Regions from separate parts of the Hymenobacter algoricola genome, predicted to be linked through region 1. Evidence: riboswitches for the same ligand, from Rfam matches in the RefSeq annotation. Region 1 holds a riboswitch; each other region holds the start of a gene.
What was found. A riboswitch is a leader RNA that binds a small molecule or an ion and turns the genes downstream of it on or off. The one in region 1 is predicted to bind S-adenosylmethionine.

Region 1 (5,731 bases):
TTCGTGACCTTCGCCAGCGCCCTCACCTTTTTCGCCACCATCGGCATCACCCACTGGCAGATTGTGCTGGGCCTCATTGTGGGCGGCGTGGCCGCCGCGCCCCTGGCCGCCCGCCTGGCCGGCCGCATCCCGGTCCGCTGGATGTTTGTGGGCGTAGGGCTGATGGTGATTGTGTGGAGTTTGTGGGCCTTGCGCAAGCTGTTTGTGTAAGTCAGCTGGCAGGTAATAGGTAGTCCTCTTCGGCTGTCATCCTGAGCGCAACGAAGTGCAGCGAAGGACCTGCCTCGAATTCTCTGCCGAACGTAGTTCAACACAAAAAGCCCTTTACCATCCGCTGGTAAAGGGCTTTGCTCATTTATCGGGCTTAGCAGTGGCGAAGAGGCAGGTCCTTCGCAAGCGGACGCCAGATGGAGGATGACCGGCGTGTTTTTCTTGTTAGCTGCTTGTCTGCTCCGCTTCCGCCTGCTGCCGCAGCTTGCTGTGCTTCTTGCCGTAGCCGTAGTAGATAGCCAGCCCGATGGCCAGCCACCCGAACAGGCGCAGCCAGGTATCGAGCGGCAAGGACACCATCATCAGCAGGCAGGTCAGGATGCCGAGGATGGGCACCACGGGCACCCAGGGCGTGCGGAAGCCGCGGGGGGCATCGGGCTCCTTTTTGCGCATGATCAGAATGCCCAGGCACACCATCACGAAGGCCAGCAGCGTGCCGATGCTGGTCATCTCGCCGACCACGGAAATGGGCACGAAGCCGGCAAACAAGCTGATAAACAAGCCCAGCAGCAGGTTCGACTTGTGCGGGGTGCGGAAAATGGGGTGGATTTCGGAGAAGATCTTCGGCAGCAGCCCGTCCTTCGACATCGAGAAAAACACCCGGCTCTGCCCCATCAGGTCCACCAGAATCACGGAGGTGTAGCCGATGAGAATGGCAATGATGATGGCCGAGCTCAGCCAGCCGTAGGGCGTCTTCTCGATGGCAATGGCTACCGGCGCGGCGCTGTTCTTGAACTCGGTATAGTTGGCGACGCCGGTCAGCACGTGGCCGAAGAGCACGAACAGCACGGTGCAGACCAGCAGGGAGCCGATGATGCCGATGGGCATGTTCTTCTGCGGATTCTTGGTTTCCTGGGCCATGGTGGCCACGATGTCGAAGCCGATGAAGACGAAGAACACCACCCCGGCCCCGCGCAGGATGCCGCTCAGGCCGAACTCGCCGAAGGTGCCGGTGTTCTGGGGGATGTAGGGCTGGTAGTTGGCCGGGTCGATGTACTGCCAGCCCAGGGCGATGAATACCAGCACCACGGCCACCTTGAGCGTAACCACCAGGGCATTAAACCACGCCGAGCCCGAGGTGCCGCGGATGATGATGGCCGTGATGGCCAGCACAATCAGCATGGCCGGCACGTTGACGACCCCCGACACCACCGCGCCGTCGGCCAGCTTGGCGGTTTCAAACGGCGACATCACCAGCTGGGGCGGAATGTGCAGGTTGAACTTGTCGAGCACCCTGACCAGGTACTGCGACCAGCTGATGGCCACCGTCGCCGCACCCACCGAGTATTCCAGAATCAGGTCCCAGCCGATAATCCAGGCGAACAGCTCGCCCATGGTGGCGTAGGAATAGGTGTAGGCCGAGCCTGCCACCGGCACCATGGAGGCAAACTCGGCGTAGCACAAGGCCGAAAACGCGCAGCCCACGGCGGCCACCAGAAAGGAGAGCGTGACGGCCGGGCCGGCGTTGTTGGCCGCGGCAATGCCGGTGAGCGAAAACAAGCCCGCCCCGATGATAACGCCGATGCCGATGGCAATCAGGCTAAAGCCGCCCAGGCTGCGCTTGAGGGTATTCGCCCCCGTTTCGGCCGCTTCCCGCTGGAGCAGCGCCAATGATTTTTTAAGCATAACAGGGAGTAACGCGAAGTTTCACTTCGCGAATCGTGGAACGATGCCCCGCCCTACGCGCCAATGTGCGTCGCGCGCCAAAGGCGCCGGGCAGCAGCGGCCGCGCCGGGGGCGGGCATCATGAAAAAAGAAAACAGAGGAAAAGCGGCCTCGGGCTCAGCCGGCCGCGCAGCACTCTACCGGCGCCTCAACAACAGCAACAACACCCCGGCAGCTGGCCCGCAGACGCGGCAGATACGGCGGCAAAAACGACTCGGACGGGGTGGTTGGGGAAGCAGTCCACGGCAACTTGTTTTTATATGAGCAGGAATTGGCACCGTTCCGCGGCTTGCGGGTGGTTGCCGGCGCTTCGTCGAGCCTGTCTCTCAGCGCCTCTGTATAAAAACAATCCTTTGGGGGAAAGAATTGATGCCGCAAAGGTAGGTTGAGGCCAGCCGGATTTGCAAGCCGGGGCCAAATTCAGGAATTGAGAGGTACACAGAACGTCCAGCAGAGGTGCAGCCGAAGCATCTCGCGTGCTGATGCTGGAGTGGTAATCACTACCATTTTGCAACGAAGCGGCAGAGATACTTCGGCTGCGCGGACGCCAGATAAAGCATGACAATACTGTTGCGACATCCGCACGCGAGATACTTCGGCTGCGCCTCTGCAGGACGTTCTTTCGGGGCGTTGTACTTCGCTACTCCTTCTCCAATTGCTTTGGCGGCTGGGCAGCGAAGTAGCGCAGCCGGTAACAGTTCATGGCCGTGTCGCCAAGCTGCTCGAGGAGGCGGTAATTGGCCACCGCACCCACCGCCGCACCGATGACGGGCACCAGCTGGGCCAGCTTGGCCAGGTCGATGTAGTCGCGGTACTCCTGCTGGAAGGTGCGCCAGTCGAACGCGTGCACGTCGGTGGGCAGGGTGTGGCGGTAGGCGTCCCAGTCGGCGAGGCGGCGGTAGGTTTCGTTGCGGGTGTGCTGGCTGCTGAAAGCCAGCTGGAAGATGTGCAGCAGGTAGAGCCGCTCGGAATAGTCCTGCACGTCGTAGCCGTACTGGGCGGCCACGTCGAAGAGCAGCTTGAGCTTGAGGCCCAGCAGCAGGGGAAAATCGGCCAGGCCCAGCAGGAAGCCGCCCGCGCCGGTTACGGCGCCTTCGGCCGCGGCCGTGGTGCGGTAGTAGCGGATGTGGCGGCGCACCGCTTCCTCGCGGGCAGCCAGCGGGGCGTCCCGCACCGGCTGGCGGGTGGTGTGGCTGGAGCCGAACAGCACCCCGCGCACCATCTGCTTGATGGCGGCCGTCAGGGCTACATGCACTTTCTCGGGCAGCAGGGCATTGAGCCGCGTCTGCACCCGCCGGGCCACGCGGTTCAGCAGCGACGGGGGCCGCTGCATCTTTTGCTGCCAGGCTTGCAGCTCGGCGTAGGCTTGCTGGTCGGAGGAGAAAGACATGAAGCGGATACGGTGCGGCGGGCGTCAGCGGTTGCCCGCAGGCCCGCTTAGTGAAAATTAACTTCTACCCCTTCGATATGGCGCTGCTGCACCCGCAGCGAATCAACCTGAAACCAGCCGGCAACGGCCCGGTTCAGCTCGGAGGAGGCATCTTCGCTGAGCGGATCGCCGAGCACGAGCAGGTAGTGGGGAGTCAGGTTTTGCAGGCCAGTCACTTCTACCGTGCGCTGCCCCTGCGCCTGGGCCGCCTGAATAGCGCGGGAGCGGGCCTCATTTTGCTGCTTAAAGGCAGGAGCCGTTTCCAGCCACTCCCGCCAGGCGGCGCGCTGGTTGCCGCCGGCTGCCAGCAGCAGCGCGTAGGCCAGCGCCGGTACCCGCAGCGAAGCCAGCCAGCGACGCCCGGGCGCCCCGGGAGTTGTCGGCAAGGCGGCCCACAACGCCAGCAGCCAGCCCGTCAGCAGCCAGAACCACAGGAAGTTGAGCGACCGGACCGCCGGATACCCGGGCCACGTCCGGCTCAGCAGCAGGAAGCAGGCAAACAGGCCCAGCGCCACCACGCCCAGGCCCAGGGGCAGCGGGCAGTGTAAGCCGGCAGGCCGCCAGCGGCGCATCCGGTAGCCCAGCCCGGACACCAGCACTGGCGCCAGGGCCAGGGTCGTCAGGTTGATGGGAGTCGTTACAAACATTCCCATGTAGGCCACTGCCCGGCCTACCACGTGCCCTATCCCCGCCGATTCTGCTTTGCCCGCAAAGGCCATGCGCGCGAAGTTGCCGGGCGCCAGCAGGGCAACGGCCCCGGCGGCCCCGCTAATCAGCAGCAGGCTCAGCCACCGGTAGCGGCCGCCGGATGCTGCCCGCCGCCAGGTGGCCGCCGTGAGCACCAGCAGCAGCCACAGCAGCAGTACCAGCGCCAGCTCGTTGGAGCCGGCTACTCCCAGGGCAGCCACTACGGCCAGCGCGTACCACCCTCCCCGCACCCCGGCGGCCCGGGCTTGCCCGGCCCGCAGGCCGGCCACCGGTACCAGCACCAGCAGCACGGCCGCAATCTGGTAGGTGACGGTGCTGGCAAACCAGTAAAACCCGGAGTTCACGCTGGGCATAGTGTAGAGCTGGCCCAGCAGCCACGCCCCCGACCACGCCCAGGAGGCCCGCCAGCTCAGGTGCCCCCGGGTGAGCGTGCGCAGGGCCAGGGCCTGCACCCCGCCCGTGACGACAAAGAGCCCGAAGGCGAACAGGCCCACGCCGGCTTCCCAGCCGTAAGACAGCGGGTTGAGGCCCGTCAGCCACAGGGCGGCAGTGTAGCGCCCGGTCCAGTTGGTGTACAGATGCGCCACCGCGGCCGGCCAGCCCAGGTTGCGGGCCAGCACGGCGTTGCCGTAGTCATCCCAGTACGGTTGATTGTAATAGCACAATGCCAGATAGGGCAGCAGCAGCACGGCCAGCGTCAGGCCAACAAGCCAGACCTTGCGGGCTACCGCCCAGCTCAGCCAGGCGCGGCGCGGGGTAACGTAGCGTATCCAGGACAGGGTTATCATAAGATGGAACTCTATATGGCGGGTAATCCGAACAAGGGTTAGCGGAGGGAGTATATCCGCTCGATAATCTCGACTACCTTCAGTCCTTCCAGGGCGTTGGTGGTGGCAAAGCTGCGCTTTTGCACCGTATCCACCACGTTTTCGATGACCTGCACGTGGTTGGCGGCGCTGCCCTGGTAGGGGCCGTAGTCGTTGGCGGGGTTGGTGGCCGCGAGTTCGGGCATCTGGTAGTCGCGCAGGTGGCAGTACTCGACTTTGTCCATGTACTGCCCGCCGATGCGCAGGCTGCCGTGCTCGGCCACCACGGTCAGGGAGCTTTCCAGGTTTCGGTCCCACACGGCGGTGCTGTACTGCAGTGTGCCGCTGCCGCCGCGCAGCAGGTCGAAGGTAATGAGGCCGGAGTCTTCGAAGTCGGTGAGGGCTACGTGGTTGAAGTCGCGGAAGCGGGCCGAGATATTGGTGATGTCGCCGAACACCCAGTAGAGCAGATCGACGAAGTGGCTGAACTGGGTGAAGAGCGTCCCGCCGTCCTGCTGCTGCCGGCCCTTCCAGCCGCCGGGCTGGTAGTAGCGGGCGTCGCGGTTCCAGAAGCAGTTGATCTGCACCAGGTAGATCTGGCCCAGCCGGCCTTCCTCATAAACCTGCTTGAGCCAGGCGGCGGGTGGCGAGTAGCGGTTCTGCATCACCCCGAACACCAGCCGGCCGGTTTGCAGGGCCGTGTGCACAATGGCCTCAGCGTCGGCCTTGCGCAGGGCCAGGGGCTTTTCCACTACCACGTGCAGGCCGTGGCGCAGCCCCTGCACGGCCTGGGGCGCGTGCTCATGGTTGGGCGTGGCCACGGTCAGCACGTCGGCGGCCGGGCCGTGGGCGA
Region 2 (5,731 bases), on a different contig from region 1:
GCCGGCCTCCAGGTAGGTGCCGGTAGTGCGGTGGTTGGCCCGCTTCGCGGCGAAGCTGATCAGGTAGGTCGTTTCGTCGCCCTGCTGCAGCACGCTGTCCAGGCGCAGCACGAATTTGCCCAGGGTCCGGCTTTTAAACAGGGGCGAGATGCGCACCGGGTCGGCGGCGGCGGAGTAGAAGCCCTGCCCGCTTTCGGCCAGGTCGAACGGGCCCAGCGGAGTCGGACTCTGCACCAGCACGTTGGTTTCCTGCACCCGGTGTTTCTGAGTAGGCCCCATCATCAGGAATCCGCCCCCAAAGTGCCGGTAGCCCGCCGGCTCGAAAATCTGGCTTACGTACTCCACCGCGTGCCGCAGCGTGTCGAAGTTGCTGATCTGCCGGCGCGTGTAGACCTGCGCCACGTAGTCGTTCTGCTCGTAGTTGGCCGGGGCCGCCGCCAGCACTCTCTTCATGATTTTGCGCGGATTCAACGATTCCCCGCTCACCCGCACGTCGCCCAGCGCGTAGGCCTGCGGCGTGAGCACCACCGCCAGCGGACCAGCTGCCACGGCAACGTTGACCATCCCGTAGCCCACGCTCGACACCTGGAGCGTAGCTCCCGTAGCGGTACGGGGCACGGCCAGCGCGAAATTACCCTGCGCATCGGCCATCACGCCCAGGCCCAACGCGGGCAGGGCCACCGAGGCAAAGGGCACGGCCGCGCGGGTTTTGCGGTCCGTTACCCGGCCCCGCACGGTCAGGTTGCCGGCGGCCGGCGCGGCCCGGCGCAGCACCAGGCCGGGCGTAGCACCGGCCGGCACTTTACCCGCGGCGGCCCGGGCTACCTGCCCGGCCGAATCGGGCACGGCTACCAGTTCGGCGGCCGGCCGCGTCCGGAGACGGGGCGGGCGGGTGGTTTTCAGAAACAGGATGCCATCCACGACCTGCGCCCACTCCGCTACCAGTGGGGTATATTCCATGATGGAGTAGGCCGAAAAGCGGCGGCTGCCGTAGTTCTGCTTCAGGTTCAGGAACAGATATTCCGCCCCCAGGCTGTCGAGGCGGGCCTCCATGCTGCCAACGGGCGGAGCGGCAATGGGCTGGCTGGCTTCGCCCACGGCCGCGTAGCTGCCCCCGGCGGTAGCCGTACCCAGAATGTAGGCCTGGGCGCCCAGGGCCTTTTTCACGTGCCAGCCCATGGGCCGGAACTGCTGAATCTCCGCGTTGTCGATCAGCTGCATCTGGTTGGCAAAATGGGCCGTGGCACCCCAGCAAATCACTTTTTCCTGGGGGTGCTGGCGCAGGTACCACAGCAGATTGTCGGCCATCTGCGCGTCGCGGGGGTTGTTGTCGCGGGCCTGGAAGGTTCGGTGGTCTTTCACCGCGGGGTCGTTCTGCACGTAGTCGCGGGCCATGGTCTGCAGGCTGCGCAGGGTCTGGCGCCACTGCTCGGCGGCGGCCCGGCGGGCGGGCGTGGTGCCCGCGCCCGCCAGCAGGCGGTCGGCCAGCTTCACGTTCCGCTCCCACTCGCCCAGGGTGTGGCCGGCCGGGAAGCCGTTGAAATGCTGCATAAAGCCCAGCACCTCGTCCAGATAGTCGTAGTTGATGGCGGCGCTGGCTTTCTGCGACTCCAGAAAAACCTCCAGATCGTCGACCAGCTCCTCGCCGTAGGCGCCCGTCAGCTGGGAGTCGAAGCCCGTTACGCGCAGCTTGCGGGCCGCAATGAGGTCTTCCACGGGCTGAAATTCCTGGGTGGCGGTCCAGATACCGAACACGCTGTTGCCCAGCGCTTCCGAAGCCGACACGCCCGCATCGAGCTGCTGCTGGGCCTTGTTCACCTCGTAGAAGCCGCTCTCGAAAGCCAGGGTAGTAAAGCCCATGCGCTGCTGCAGAAAGCGCACGAGCCGGGCCTTGGCCTCAAACACGTTGCCCTCGCCGTGGCTGGGCTCACCCAGCAGCACCACCCGGGCCGAGCCGATTTCCCGGGTTAAAAATTCCAGATCGGCGAAGCTGGTATCGGCGGTGCTGATGCTGCGGATGGGGTGCACCACCAGTGCAGCAGTGGTGGTTTGGGCTGGCGCGGCAAGGCTGGCGCAAAGCAGGCCGGCCGTCAGCAGACGGGTAAAAAGAGCCATTGGGTAATGATCGAGGTAAGCAGGATAAGAATGCGGCAAGCTAACGGCTTTCTCCGAAACCAGCCAGACCCGCCCAGTCCTAATTGCTTACTGATGTTACGCAGCGTGAGGCGGGTTGTCGGCTGTGAGAAGTTAGGAGTCAGGACAGGAGTTAGGAGTTGGAAGCGTAGGAGTTGAGGGAGCAGGCAAAAGAGGAAGGAACGAAACGGGTGCCAAAGCAGACGCACCTTGAATCTGCAACCTGCTCTGATTCTGCCTTCCAGCTTCTGCCTTCTAGCTCCTCAAACAGGGTTTCAGTAATGCCGCGCGTAACATCAGTTACTTATTCAGAAACAAAAAGCCCTTTCGCACGGGGCGAAAGGGCTTTCAGCAGTTTGGTTGATTCTGGGGCCAGAGCCTTATTCGGCTTCCAGCATCATGGAGGAGCCGTCGGCACCTTTCAGGGTGATTTTCTTCTCCGTCAGGTTGGTCACGTCGAAGGCCATGCTGGTGGTGCCGCCGTCGGGCGTGAGGGTGATTTTCTTGCCGGGCTGGTCGAACACGTACTTGCCCTGCATAGTCTGAGCGGACGAAGTCATGTTGAAGGTTCCATTGGCGAAGAAGCGCAGCTCGGTATCCTCGTCGGCATCGGTCTGGGCTACTTTGTCGCCGGTGGCGGTGGTTTCCTTGTCGGTTTTCCACACTTTGCTTTCGGTGCCGTAGAGCATGTTGGTTTCGCCGACCTTATCGGGCTGGCTGCAGCTAGAGACGAACAGGGCTACGAGCAGCAGCAGGCTGGCCAGGTAGTGCAGGGGAGTGGTGGCGCGGTTCATGGAAAGGGGGTGTGAGGGTTGAAAAGAGGGGAGAAGTCAGCATCAATGACCCCAGGCATAGCCTTGGGCCGGCGTTTCTTACGGCAAGCGGGGAAAAGAGTTAAGGCCCTATATTCTCTTTCTGTTCGCGGCAACCTAATCAGTAGCGGGGCGTAAGAACGCCTGAAACCGTGAGGCTTAGGCCACTACGAATCTTCTCTCCATTCACCCTAACCGACACACAACCATGGGACTGTTCGATTTCCTCAGCAATAAAGGCGAAGAAAAACCCGTTGAAGCGCCCAAGCCCGCCGCTGCCGGGGGCACCGACTTCTTCGGTACCAAAGATGGCGCCGCCAAGCCCGCGGCCGCCGGCAGCACCTACACCGTAGCCAGCGGCGACTCGCTGTCGAAAATTGCCAAAAACCACTACGGCGACGCTGCCAAGTGGCACCAGATTTACGATGCCAACAAAGCCACCATCGGCGCCAACCCCGACCATATCGAAGTAGGCCAGGTCCTGACACTGCCGACGCTGTAGGTCTTTTCCCGGCCCTGATTCCTGCCAAAAACGCTGCTCCGGCCCGGAGCAGCGTTTTTTTGTGCCCCAGAGAAAAAGACGGAAAACTTTTCCCCGGATTTGCGCTTCTCAATTCCGGGTGTACATTTGCACCTACCAATCCGGTACTCCCCCGCTAACGGTGGGGCGATTTTCAGACTTTATGCAGAAGTGGCGAGAGAACAGGCTCCGTGACCCACTGGCAACCTTCGGTAAAGCGAAAGGTGCCAATTCCTGCCCGACCGGCCCAGGCCCGCGGGACAGATAAGTTGAGTGCCATGAAAAATTCCCCCTCCTCCGCCCTTCCGAACCCTTCCCCTCTGGCTGCTGCGCGGCAAGCCAGCCGGCCGATGGGTTTCCGCAGTTCTGCTGCGCTGGCCCTTGCGGCCCCCCAGGCCGCCCGCATGCGAATGGGCTGTTGTTGCGCGTGTTGTTGCTAGCCTGAGTCTGGCCTAGCGTCCCCTCCCTTTTTTCTTTTTACGGCTTACCCTGCATCCGGCAGCCACTTTTTGTGCGCTTCCCGCGGGGTCCCGGCTGGCTCCTGACCCCGCTTTTCAGCCGCAGGGCCGCGCCTGGCCCGGTCCCGTGGGAGTCTTGGCTCCCGGCTCAAATCCTGTCTTTTCTTTCCGTAATCCTTCTTAACCTCCGAACCAGTATGTCCACGCCAGCCCATCACTTCGAAACGCTGCAGCTCCACGCCGGTCAGCAGCCCGACCCCACTACCGGCGCCCGCGCCGTACCGCTGTACCAGACCACGTCCTACGTGTTCAAGAACGCTGAGCACGGGGCCAACCTGTTTGCCCTGAAGGAGTTCGGCAACATCTACACCCGCCTGATGAACCCGACGACCGACGTGTTTGAGCAGCGCGTGGCGGCCCTGGAAGGCGGCGTGGCAGCCCTGGCTACCAGCTCGGGGCAGGCGGCCCAGTTCATTGCCCTGAACAACATCCTGCAGGCCGGCGACAACTTCGTGAGTACGGCCTTCCTCTACGGCGGCACCTACAACCAGTTTAAGGTAGCATTCAAGCGCCTGGGCATCGAGGCACGCTTTGCCGACGGCGACAACCCGGCCTCCTTCGAGGCGCTGCTTGACGACAACACCAAGGCCATCTACCTCGAAACCATCGGCAACCCAAGCTACAGCATCCCCGACTTCGAGCGGATTGCGGCCATTGCCAACAAGCACGACCTGCCGCTGATTGTGGACAACACGTTCGGGGCGGGCGGCTACCTGTTCCGGCCCCTGGAGCACGGGGCCCACATCGTGGTGGAGTCGGCCACGAAGTGGATTGGCGGCCACGGCACCAGCGTGGGCGGCGTGATTGTGGATGGCGGCACGTACGACTTCGGCAACGGCAAGTTTCCGCAGTTCACCGAGCCTTCCGAAGGCTACCACGGCCTCGTATTCAACGACGTATTCGGCAAGGGCGGGCCGTTCGGCAACATTGCCTTCATCATCCGGGCCCGGGTGGAAGGGCTGCGCGACTTTGGCCCCGCCATCAGCCCGTTCAACTCGTTTCAGCTGCTGATCGGCCTCGAAACGCTGAGCCTGCGGGTGGAGCGGACGGTGGAAAACGCCCTGCGCGTGGCCACCTGGCTGGAGCAGCACCCGCAGGTGGAAAGCGTGAACTATCCGGGGTTGAAAAGCAGCCCTTACCACGGCCTGGCCCAGAAATACCTGAAGCGCGGCTTTGGCGGCGTGCTCAGCTTCCAGCTCAAAGGCAGCAAGGAAACGGCTACGCGCTTCATCGACAACCTGAAGCTGGTGAGTCATCTGGCCAACGTGGGCGACGCCAAGACGCTCATCATTCAGCCCTCGGCCACCACCCACCAGCAGCTCTCCGAAGCCGAGCAGCTGGCCGCCGGCGTCACCCCGACCTCCTTGCGGCTGTCGGTGGGCATCGAGCATTTCGACGATATCCGGGCGGATCTGGCCCAGGCTTTTGAGGCCGTGCGCAACGCCGCTACGCCGGACGAATCGGGCAGCACGCTGCTGCAGCCCGAGGTAGAACACGCTGCTCCGCTGGAAGTCTAGAGAGAGGAAACCGGCGGCAGCTTTTTTAGCGCAGGCGGAAGCCGCCGCCTTTTCCGGTCGGAGCAGCTTGGGGCGCGGGCGGGTCGTTTTGTTGTGAGAGAGGAGACGGCCTGCCCAAACCCACAATAGCCCGGGTTGAGCCGGCATTCTAGCTGGTTCAGCCCGTGCGCTATTGTAGTAGTTTGAAAACCCAGAATTGAAACCTGAGAAAATAGAACTCAGAGCTCAGAG
Region 3 (5,731 bases), on a different contig from region 1:
CTGGCGCCGGGTGGGGCGGGCGGCCCACCGCCGGGGCCGGCTCTGGCCCACGCGGCCGGTGCTGTTTCACCTGCTGGCGGGCGGCACGGCCCTGCTCTGCGCCGGGCTGCTGACGGCTATTTCCCTGCGCTACCCCGCCGCGCTGGTCGGCTGGTTTGCCGGGGGCCGCTGGACCTACGTGGCCGATACGCGCTACTTCCTGCCGGCCTTTATGAGTATTTCCGCAATGGTGCTGGTCGTAGCAGTGAGCCGGCCCGCGCTCCGGCCCGCCGGGTTGCGCGCGGCGGTGCTGGGGCTGCTGGCGGCGTCTTTGCTGCTGGCGGTGGCCACGCGCGGCCGGCGCACGGCCCGGCTGCTGCTGACCGAGCCGGCCTTTTCCATCGACAAGGCCCCGGGCCGGCCCGCCGACGTGGCCCGCCTCGACCGGCTGCTGCGCACCGCGCACCCCGGCCAGCCCATCATCGTGGGTCGCAACTACTACAACAAGCGCGTCGAAATAGCCGCCCGCCTGGCCGGCCACGTCATTCTGGACGTCGACTCCCTGCTGGCCCACCAGCCCCTGCGGACCAGCCAGCCGGTTATGATGCTGTTCGACCTGAACCCGAACACGCCGCCCACCCCGGCCGTGGCCGATTTTCTGCGCCGGCACCACGTCCGGCAGCGCCTGTGGCTGCCGGCGCTGGGGGCCGATATTCTGAGCTTGGAAATCCTACCCGGCTCCGCCGGCCGGCCTTAACCCGCCGGCTCACTGCACCACCACTTCCACCCGGCGGTTGCGGGGGCGCTGCCCGGGGTCGTGGTTGTCGGCTACGGGACGGGTGCCGCCGTAGCCGCGGGCCGTGAGGCGCACCGAGTCGATACCCTGCTGCACGAGGTACTGCCGCACGGTGCGGGCCCGCTGCTCCGACAGGCGCAGGTTCAGGGCCGGCTCGCCCACGTTATCGGTGTGGCCGGCAATTTCCAGGCGCAGCGCGGGCCGGGCGCGCAGGGTGCGGGCCAGCTGGTTCAACAGGGGGCGCGAGGCGGGCAGCAGGGTGGCAGTGCTTTGGGTGAAATACAGATTGGTCAGCGGCACTACGGCACCTTTACGCAGGGTGGCCAGGTCGGGCACCGCGGTGGTGAGGCTATCGGCGGCGGGCAGCGCGGCGCCGCGGCGGGGCAGCACTGGCCGCCGGCGCGGCGCCGGCTTGGCTCCCCGCGAGACGGTGGGCCGCACGGTGGGCCTGGACGCAACCCGGGACGGGGGAGCGGGGGCCGCGGCCGGCGCCGTCGGAGCGGCCGGCCGGGCAGTGGCGGGAGCCGAAATCGGGCGGGCGGAAGGCGGCAGCGTGGCGTAGAGGCTGGCCGTCGGGATGGGCCGGGGCTCGGCCGCTGCACCAGGCTGCTGCCAGGTGAGCTGGGCGCGGGTATCCCACTGCACCTGGCAATATTCTACCCGCAGCGGATAGTAGCGGCCGCCGGTAAGCTGAATTTCGGCGGCCGACTCGGTGGCGACCTGGTCGCGCCAGGCGCTGAGAATTCTTTTGCCGCCCAGCCACACCCGCATGCCGTCGTCGTTGAGAATGCGGAACGTGTAGCGGCCCGTGACGGGAATGTAGATGTGCCCCAGCCAGCGCACCGAGAAATACTCGGGCGGCACACCGGGCCCCGGGGCCGCAAAGGTGCGCCCGGCCGGACTGGGGCCCTCAATGGTCCAGTTGAAGTCGATGGTCGGATCAACGCGGGTCAGCACGAGCTGCCCGAAGTTCTGGCCGTCGTAGTAGTGCCCGCGCAGGCCGTCGCCGGGCGTGGCGGGCCGCGGCTGCGCCCGCAGCCGCCCGGCCAGCAGCAGCAGCAGCAGCAGCGTGGCAAGCAATAGCCGGAAGCGGAGACGACACAGCATGAGCAGCAGCTAGCGGAAACGCCCGAATTAGGGGTAATATTCCAAACGTAACAGATAACGCGCGCCCTCGGGCCAAAATTGGATTCCGGAGTTTCCTGCAGTATCTTCGTGATGTTACTTATCCAGAAAGACCGAGGGACTGGGCCCGACGACGTCTTGGCAACCTGCTACACAAGGTGCCAACTCCCATTTCGGCGTTTCGGCGGCGAATAAAGATAAGTACCGGACTCGCCCTTGCGCGGCTCTTTCTGGATAGGCTTTTTGGTACCGCCTCATTAGAAGAGAAGCCGCTATGCAACCGACGCTCCGCCCCGACTCCCCGCTTTACGCTATTCTGCAGCAGCGCATCCTCGTGCTCGATGGCGCCATGGGCACCATGATTCAGCGCCACCCGCTGGAAGAGGCCGACTTCCGCGGCCCGCGCTTCGCGGATCATCCCAAGCCCCTGCGCGGCAACAACGACCTGCTGAGCCTGACCCGCCCCGACATCATCCGCGGCATCCACCACGACTACTTCGCCGCCGGGGCCGACATGGTGGAAACCAACACCTTCAGCGGCACCACCATCGCCCAGGCCGATTATGGTTTGGAGCATATCGTATATGAGCTCAACTTCGAATCAGCCCGGATTGCCAAAGAGGTAGCCGACGAATTCACCGCCCGCGAGCCGCACAAGCCGCGCTTCGTGGCCGGGGCCGTGGGGCCCACCAACCGCACCGCTTCCCTGTCGCCCGACGTGAACCGGCCCGGCTTCCGCGCCGTGACCTTCGACGAGCTGGCCGCGGCTTACCTGGAGCAGGTGCGCGGCCTGATCGACGGCGGCTCCGACACGCTGCTTATCGAAACCATCTTCGACACGCTCAACGCCAAGGCCGCGCTGTACGCGGTGCAGAAGTTCTTCGACGAAGGCGGCAAAGTGGTGCCGGTCATGATTTCGGGCACCATCACCGACGCCTCCGGCCGCACGTTGTCGGGGCAGACGGTGGAAGCCTTCTGGAACTCCATCAGCCACTTACCGCTGCTGAGCGTGGGGCTGAACTGCGCTTTGGGCGCCGACCAGCTGCACATCTACGTCAGGGAGCTGAGCCGGATTGCCGACGTGCATATTTCCGCCTACCCCAACGCCGGCCTGCCGAATGCCTTCGGCGGCTACGACGAGTCGGCCCAGGAATTCGCGGCCGTGGTCGAGAATTACCTGAAGGAAGGCATCGTGACGGTGGCCGGGGGCTGCTGCGGCACCACGCCCCAGCACATTGCGGAGCTGAGTAAGCTGGCTCAGCGCTACGCGCCACGCCCACTTCCTCAGCTCCGCAATGCGCAATTAGTAATTAGTAATGAAGAATTAAGAATTGCCGACGACCAGCAAGCCGACGAGCCAATTACTACTTCTCAATTACTAATTACTAATTCAAGCGCCACGCGCTTGTCTGGTCTGGAGCCCTTCAATATCTACCCCGACAGCCTGTTTGTGAACGTGGGCGAGCGGTGCAACGTGACCGGCTCCCGGGCCTTTGCCCGCCTGATCCGCACCGGCTCCTACGAAGCCGCCCTGCAGGTGGCCCGCGACCAGGTGGAAGGCGGTGCCCAGGTGCTCGACGTGAACATGGACGAAGGCATGCTCGACTCGGAGCAGGCCATGACGACGTTTCTGAACCTGATTGCCTCCGAGCCCGACATTTCCCGGGTGCCGGTGATGATTGACTCCTCGAAGTGGACCGTGCTCGAAGCCGGCCTGAAGTGCGTGCAGGGCAAGAGCATCGTCAACTCGATTTCGCTGAAAGAGGGCGAGGACGTATTCCGGCAGCACGCCCGCACCGTGCGCCAGTACGGCGCCGCCGTGGTGGTCATGGCCTTCGACGAAACCGGCCAGGCCGACACGTTTGAGAAGAAAATTGCGGTGTGCAAGCGCAGCTACGACATTCTGGTGAACGAAGTGGGCTTCCCGCCCCAGGACATCATCTTCGACCCCAACATCCTCACGGTGGGTACCGGCATGGAGGAGCACCGCAACTATGCCCTCGACTTTATCGAGGCCGTGCGCTGGATCAAGGCCAACCTGCCCGGGGCGCTGACTTCCGGCGGCATCAGCAACATCAGCTTCTCCTTCCGCGGCAACGACGTGGTGCGCGAGGCCATTCACTCCAGCTTCCTCTACCACGCCATCCGCGCCGGCCTGGATATGGGCATCGTGAACCCCAGCCAGCTGGCCGTGTACGACGAGGTGCCCAAAGACCTGCTCGAATTGGTGGAAGACGTGCTGCTCAACCGCCGCGCCGACGCCACCGAGCGGCTGGTCGACTTCGCCGAAACCGTGCAGCAGAAAGGCAAGGTGGAAGTGGTGGCCGACGCCTGGCGCAGCCTGCCCGTGGCCGAGCGGCTGCAACACGCCTTGGTGCGCGGCATCACCGAGTTTATCGACCAGGACACCGAGGAAGTGCGCCGGCAGGTCGGCCGGCCTTTGGAAGTTATTGAAGGCCCGCTGATGGCCGGCATGAACGTGGTCGGCGACCTGTTCGGGGCCGGCAAGATGTTTCTGCCCCAGGTGGTGAAGTCGGCCCGGGTGATGAAAAAGGCCGTGGCCTACCTGGAGCCCTACCTGCTGGCCGACAAGCGCGGGCAGGAGCGGCAGACGGCCGGCAAAATCCTGCTGGCCACGGTGAAAGGCGACGTGCACGACATCGGTAAGAACATCGTGGGCGTGGTGCTGGCCTGCAACAACTTCGACATCGTGGACCTGGGCGTGATGGTGCCCCTGGAGCGGATTCTGGACGAGGCCGTGAAGCAGCAGGTCGACATCATCGGCCTCAGCGGCCTGATTACGCCCAGCCTCGATGAGATGGTGTACGTGGCCCAGGAAATGGAGAAGCGCGGCCTGAAAACGCCCCTGCTCATCGGCGGCGCCACCACGTCGCGCCTGCACGCGGCCGTGAAAATCGCGCCCAACTACTCCGGCCCCATCGTGCACGTCCACGACGCGTCCCGCTCGGTGGGCGTGGCGGCCAGCCTGCTCGGCTCCAGCGCCGAAGCCTACGGCCGCACCGTGCGCGACGAGTACACCAGCCTGCGCCAGGATTACGCCAGCCGCCAGCGCGACAAAAACTACCTGCCCATCGAAGCCGCCCGGGCCAACGGCTTTAAGGCCGACTGGGCTACCGCGCCCATCACCAAACCCACGTTTCTGGGCACCAAAGTCCTCGACCACTACCCGCTGGCCGAGCTGGCTGAGTACATCGACTGGACGCCGTTTTTCCACACCTGGGAGCTGAAGGGCCGCTACCCGCGCATCCTGGACGACGCAACCCTGGGCGAAGCCGCCACCAGGCTTTTCGCCGACGCCCAGGCCATGCTGCAAAAGGTCATTGCCGAAAACCTGCTCACTGCCCGCGCCGTGGTCGGCTTCTGGCCCGCCAACACTGTGGGCGCCGACACCATCGAAATCTACGCCGACGACCAGCGCCAGCAGGTGACAACCGAATTTTTCACCCTGCGCCAGCAGGGCGAGAAAGGTCCGAACGTGCCCAACCTGGCCTTTTCCGACTTCCTGGCCCCGAAAGAGTCGGGCCGCGCCGACTATATCGGCGGCTTTGCCGTGACAGCCGGGCTGGGCATCGAGAAGCTCATCGGGCAGTTTGAGGCCGACCACGACGACTACTCCAGCATCATGATCAAGGCCCTGGCCGACCGGCTGGCCGAGGCCTTTGCCGAGCGCCTGCACCAGCGGGTGCGTGAGGAGTTCTGGGGCTACTCGGCCGGGGAGAAGCTAACCAAGGAAGAGCTGATTCAGGAGCAATACCGCGGCGTGCGGCCCGCCCCCGGCTACCCCGGCTGCCCCGACCACACCGAGAAAGT

Region 2: linked by a shared signal. The riboswitch ahead of ABD842_RS03755 (O-acetylhomoserine aminocarboxypropyltransferase/cysteine synthase family protein) and the one ahead of ABD842_RS08020 (amino acid permease) in region 1 are both predicted to bind S-adenosylmethionine.
Region 3: linked by a shared signal. The riboswitch ahead of metH (methionine synthase) and the one ahead of ABD842_RS08020 (amino acid permease) in region 1 are both predicted to bind S-adenosylmethionine.

The regions. Positions count from the first base shown of each region.
Region 1 covers NZ_BAABDH010000024.1:51,892-57,622, forward strand. Annotated here, with positions in the region: gene ABD842_RS08015 (TSUP family transporter) at 1-210, shown strand, start outside; gene ABD842_RS08020 (amino acid permease) at 436-1,896, opposite strand; SAM riboswitch class I at 2,189-2,281, opposite strand; gene ABD842_RS08025 (EcsC family protein) at 2,576-3,325, opposite strand; gene ABD842_RS08030 (hypothetical protein) at 3,373-4,860, opposite strand; gene ABD842_RS08035 (Gfo/Idh/MocA family protein) at 4,899-5,731, opposite strand, start outside.
Region 2 covers NZ_BAABDH010000015.1:78,272-84,002, reverse strand. Annotated here, with positions in the region: gene ABD842_RS03770 (erythromycin esterase family protein) at 1-2,115, opposite strand, end outside; gene ABD842_RS03765 (hypothetical protein) at 2,514-2,927, opposite strand; gene ABD842_RS03760 (LysM peptidoglycan-binding domain-containing protein) at 3,154-3,447, shown strand; SAM riboswitch class I at 3,624-3,736, shown strand; gene ABD842_RS03755 (O-acetylhomoserine aminocarboxypropyltransferase/cysteine synthase family protein) at 4,121-5,500, shown strand.
Region 3 covers NZ_BAABDH010000034.1:28,695-34,425, reverse strand. Annotated here, with positions in the region: gene ABD842_RS09085 (hypothetical protein) at 1-736, shown strand, start outside; gene ABD842_RS09080 (PA14 domain-containing protein) at 746-1,882, opposite strand; SAM riboswitch class I at 1,998-2,104, shown strand; gene metH (methionine synthase) at 2,175-5,731, shown strand, end outside.